One region of the Ruicaihuangia jiafui genome, then DNA from elsewhere that is predicted to be linked to it. Evidence: riboswitches for the same ligand, from Rfam matches in the RefSeq annotation. Region 1 holds a riboswitch; the other holds the start of a gene.
The links. A riboswitch is a leader RNA that binds a small molecule or an ion and turns the genes downstream of it on or off. The one in region 1 is predicted to bind glycine.
Positions count from the first base shown of each region.

Region 2: another riboswitch for glycine. It lies ahead of HCT51_RS04265 (L-serine ammonia-lyase); the one in region 1 lies ahead of gcvT (glycine cleavage system aminomethyltransferase GcvT).

Region 1 is NZ_CP061771.1:2,403,177-2,405,619, forward strand. Features, by position in the region: gene gcvH (glycine cleavage system protein GcvH) at 1-295, opposite strand, end outside; gene gcvT (glycine cleavage system aminomethyltransferase GcvT) at 295-1,413, opposite strand; glycine riboswitch at 1,449-1,538, opposite strand; glycine riboswitch at 1,539-1,632, opposite strand; gene HCT51_RS11540 (DUF1294 domain-containing protein) at 1,762-2,443, shown strand, end outside.
Region 2 is NZ_CP061771.1:888,752-891,194, reverse strand. Features, by position in the region: gene HCT51_RS04265 (L-serine ammonia-lyase) at 1-1,096, opposite strand, end outside; glycine riboswitch at 1,138-1,230, opposite strand; glycine riboswitch at 1,231-1,317, opposite strand; gene HCT51_RS04260 (CPBP family intramembrane glutamic endopeptidase) at 1,384-2,196, opposite strand; gene HCT51_RS04255 (TraR/DksA family transcriptional regulator) at 2,429-2,443, shown strand, end outside.

The DNA.
Region 1 (2,443 bases):
GCCAGGCGCTGAACGCATCGCCGTTGAGCAGCTCGGGGGTGTCGATGACGGCGTCGTTGCGCTCCACGACCTCGCCGTTGGCGGGCGCGTACACCTCGCCGACCGACTTCGTCGACTCGACTTCACAGACCACGGTGCCGGCCTGCACTGTGGCGCCCACCTCTGGCAGTTCGACGAACACGACGTCGCCGAGCTGACCGGCGGCGTAATCAGTGATGCCGACGGTGACGACATCTCCCTCGACGAGCAACCACTCGTGCTGATCGGTGTATTTGAGGGCGGTGAGGTCGGTCATCAGGAGGCCTTTCGGTTGTAAAACGGCAGAGGGGTGACGGTGGCGGGGATGCGGCTGCCGCGCACGTCAATGAACAGTTCGGTTCCGGGGGCGGCCACCACCGGGTCGACATAGGCCAACGCGATCGGATGTCCCAGCGTCGGGGAGAGAGCGCCGGAGGTGATGCGACCCACGGGCTCCTCGTCGGTGCCGTAGAGCGCGTAGCCCTCGCGGCCGGCCCGGCGGCCCTCGGCGGTGAGGCCGACGAGCACCCGGGCGCCGTCCGGCGCTCCCGCTGCGATGGCGTCCTGGCCGACGAATCCGCCGGGCTTGTTCTGGTGCACGACACGGCCGAGGCCGGCCTGCACCGGCAGGATGTCGCGGCCGAGCTCGTGCCCGTACAGTGGCATGCCCGCCTCGAGCCGCAGCGTGTCGCGGGCCGCGAGGCCGGCGGGAACGAGACCCGATCCGGCGCCGACTTCGGCGATCGCGGTCCATAGGGCGGGAGCCGCCTCGGGCGACACATACAGTTCGAAGCCGTCTTCGCCGGTGTATCCGGTGCGGGCGATGAGCAGCTCGTGGTCGGCCCAGCGGGCGGGGGTGCTCCAGTAGTACTTGAGGTCGGCGAGCGGGGTGGTGAGGCCGTCGAGCTGCGGGGTGAGCTGCTCCAGGATCTCCTGCGCCTTCGGACCCTGCACCGCGATCAGAGCGACGTCGTCGCTCTCGTCGTACACCTCGCAGTCGAATTCGGCGGCGCGCTGGACGAGTTCGGCCGCGACATCCGCTCGATTTCCGGCGTTCGCGACCACCAGGAATCGGTCGTAGCCGGTGCGGTAGACGATGAGGTCGTCGATGATGCCGCCCTCGGGGGCGAGCAGCAGGCTGTACTTGGCCTGGTTCATGGCGATAGTCGACAGTCGCCCGGCGAGGGCGTAGTCCAGCGCGGCGCCGGCCTCGGGGCCGAGCACGACGATTTCGCCCATGTGCGAGATGTCGAACAGTCCGGCGGCGTCACGCACAGCGTGGTGCTCGGTGAGGTCGGAACTGTAGCGGACCGGCATCTGCCAGCCGCCGAAGTCGGTGAAAGTTGCGCCAGCCGCGACATGGATGTCGTGGAGCGGGGAATTTCGAATCGTCACGGAGTTCTCCAATGGTCGCTGAAAAGCGCGGGAACTCCCCCTCTGTCATTGGCCTGAGAGTTTCATCGCGCGTGGCGACTTTCACCGTGGGCGCAAATTGCGTCGCAATTCGCTTTTCAGAGTGGCCAGTCGATGCGGTACAACTACCTGAGAGATTGGCGGGGAGGCTTGCTCCTTCGGTGCTCTCCTGTGATCGGAGAGCTCTCCCGCATCGCGTTGCGGCCCAGTATGTGATTGTGCCCCCAGCATAGCAACCGGCACGGTCGCTCGCGGCCGGTTCACGGTCGCTCGCGGCGCGGTTCGCGGTGTCCTCGCCGCGCACTCGGGGTGCGGCACTAACATCACCTCATGGCATCCGGCACCACGCAGACCCGAGGCACCCTCGCCTCCTGGAACGACGAGCGTGGGTTCGGTTTCATCACGCCGGAGGACGGAAGCGCCGCGATCTTCGTGCACGCCACCGCGTTCGCGTCTCGTGCGGAGCGACCCCGCACCGGTGAATCGCTGCGCTTCGTGGTGGAGTCCGGCGCCGATGGCAAGCGGCGCGCGTCGCGGGTGGTGCGCGCCGGCGGGGCCGGCAGTGGGGCTGGCAGTGGGGCTGGCCACACAGCATCGGCGCCCGCGGCAGCCGGTCCGCGTGCGGCAACCGGCAGGGCACACTCCACCTCCGGCCGGCCGAGCCGGCCCGGCCATCCCAGCGCCTCGACTCCGGCCGGGCGTCGCGGCCGCGGTCCGGTGAATGTCATCGCGCTGTCGGCGATCGCGGCGTTCGCGGTGCTGTACTTCGTGACCGATGTGCTCTGGTCGGTGCCGTGGTGGTTCGCGGCGGTCTATCTGATCGCGAGTGTGCTCAGCGTCGTCGTCTATGCGGCGGACAAGTCGGCGGCGACCGCCGGCAACTGGCGGATCTCCGAGAGCACCCTGCTCTCGATCGGCCTGCTCGGCGGCTGGCCCGGTGCGATCATCGCCCAGCAGTTGCTGCGCCACAAGACCAAGAAGGCCTCGTTCCGGTTGGCGTTCTGGGGGACGG
Region 2 (2,443 bases), 1.5 Mb from region 1:
CGACCTCGGCCCCGGACACCGAGGCATTCATCTTGAACAGTGAGCCGACCGCGGCGGCGGTCAGGAAAAACCGCTCAACAATTCCGTCCCGTTCGTCCTGGTCTGCCGCCCGCCCCTGGTCGGTGTAGTTCACCGCGTAATGCAACACCGCCGGGATGATTCCGGCGGCTCCGTTGGTGGGAGCGGTGACCAACCGGCCGCCGCTCGCATTCTCCTCGTTCACCGCCAGCGCGACGAGGTTGACCCACTCCTGCCAGAACTGCGGTGAGCGCTCGGGGTCTTGCCGTTCCAGGTGAGCCTGCAAATCGGGGGCCCGCCGCCGAACGTTCAGCGCACCAGGAAGCGTCCCCGAGCGAAGCACGGCGGATTGCTGGCATTCGATCATCGTGCGCCAGAGCCGGAGGATTCCCTCACGGATCTCGGACCGCTCCGTGGTGTGCAGCTCGTTGGCGAGCATGACATCGCTGATGCTGAGGTCGTGCTCAGCGCAGGCGGTCAGCAGTTCCTCTGCGGTGCGAAACGGGAACGGCGGGCTGAGCGCGGGCTCGTCGGCCGTCTCGGATGCGCTCTCGGTGACGATGAAACCGCCGCCGATCGAGTAGTAGGTTTCCTCGAGCAGCGATTCGCCGCGCACGTCGCGTGCCCGCAGGGTCATCGCGTTGGTATGGCGGCGCCGGATCGTGAGTGGTCGCAGCACGAACTCGTCCACCCGGCACGCCACCGATCGCAGGCCGTTGAGGGTGAGCGAGCCCGATGCGGTGATCGCAGTGGCCCGATGCTCTAGGTCGTCCTGGGTGATGGTTTCCGGGATAAAACCCTCGAGCCCGAGCAGGATCGCGGGGAACGTGCCGTGTCCGGCCCCGGTGGCCGCGAGCGAGCCGAATAGTTCCACCTGCACCGTCTGGACCTGGTCGATGTTGCCGCTGGCGCTGACCAGCTGGGCAAACTGTGCCGCGGCCAGCATGGGGCCTACAGTGTGCGAGCTGGATGGCCCGATGCCCGCCTTGAACAGGTCGAAGACGCCGATGTGCTCGTACCGGTCTGGCGCGTCCTGCTGTTTCGGCGCATCCTGCGGTGTTGCCGGCGTACCAGACATGTCGGAACTCCCATCCTCGGAGCCGAGGCTCCGCCTGAGTTCCTCCCCGCTCTGTGGTGGACCTGAGAGATTCAGCGCCCGTGTGGACGCCTTGCACCGCCGGTGAGCCCGGATGGGCTGCTTTTCAGAGTTGCCACACTGCGGCGGTACTGGGCCTGAGAGATTCCCGGGGAGGAATTTGCTCCTTCGGCGCCCGGACTGGGCTCTCCCGCTGCAGCGTAATGGCGTCTTCAATTATCACGCCGAAGCTATCGGGGAAAGACCGGCCGCGCAAGGAACGAGGGTGATCAGTACAGGAAGATCGGCAGCCACTCGGGGTTGTGCGCATGCACAAGCACGAGGAACACCACCAGGTCGAACAGCAGGTGCACGCTCACCACGTAACTGAGCGACTTCACCCGCGAGAAGATCCAGCCCTGCAGCAGCGCGAACGGAATGGTCAGCAACGGACCCCAGCTTCGGTAGCCCAACTCCCAGAGGAACGACACGAAGATCACGGCCTGCAGCAGGTTCGCCTGCCAGAGCGGGAAATGTCGGCGCAGCAGGGTAAACACCACGCAGATGAAGAACAGCTCGTCCCAGATGCCGACCACGTTCACCCCGACGAACAGGCGCGCCAGCTCATCGGGCTCGTGGATCGCCGGCCAATTCTGGTACGCCCCGGAGCCGATGAAATAGGTCGGCAGGATGGCCCAGCCGAGCAGCACGACGATCACCAGATACCAGCGTTCCAGCCGGGTCCAGCGCCGCCCGGTGTTCACCGGGAACCGAATCGTGTGCGTGCGGTAGCCGAACCGGTCGATCAGGTACGGAACCAGCACCGCGAGCGCCAGCACCGCGCCCATCAGCAGCATGTTGCCGTAACTGATGTCGGCTGCCACCGATATGGTGCTGATGATCACGAGCCCGAGCCCGATCAGCACGAGGTCGTTGAACAGCGCGCGCCGCGGGAGCGCCAGCGCGAGGCTCAGCCCGAGGGTGACGTAGCCGGCGACCTGCAGGTCGAGACCGAACAGCAGGACTGCGGATGTCGCGACGCCGGCTGCCGGCACGAGCGCCCACGATACCCGCGGCGGAGCGTCTGTCGCGGTTGTCGTCACGCCATCCAGCATGTCGCGCCCGGGCCGGGGTGTCGAGTCTTGCGAGCGGGCGAGCCCTCCCAAAAGTTCAGGAATCCGGGTCGCGCGACGAGCACCGAACCCGGAGTTCCCGCGAGACAGCAACCGCCCGCCGACGTGGTTTCCTGAATTTTCGACGTGGCGGGGTCTGGAGCAGCGACATCCGCCGTCGTCAAGGTCTTGGCGTTTGTGCACTTCGGGTGGACACTAAGGCATGCCAACAGCGACG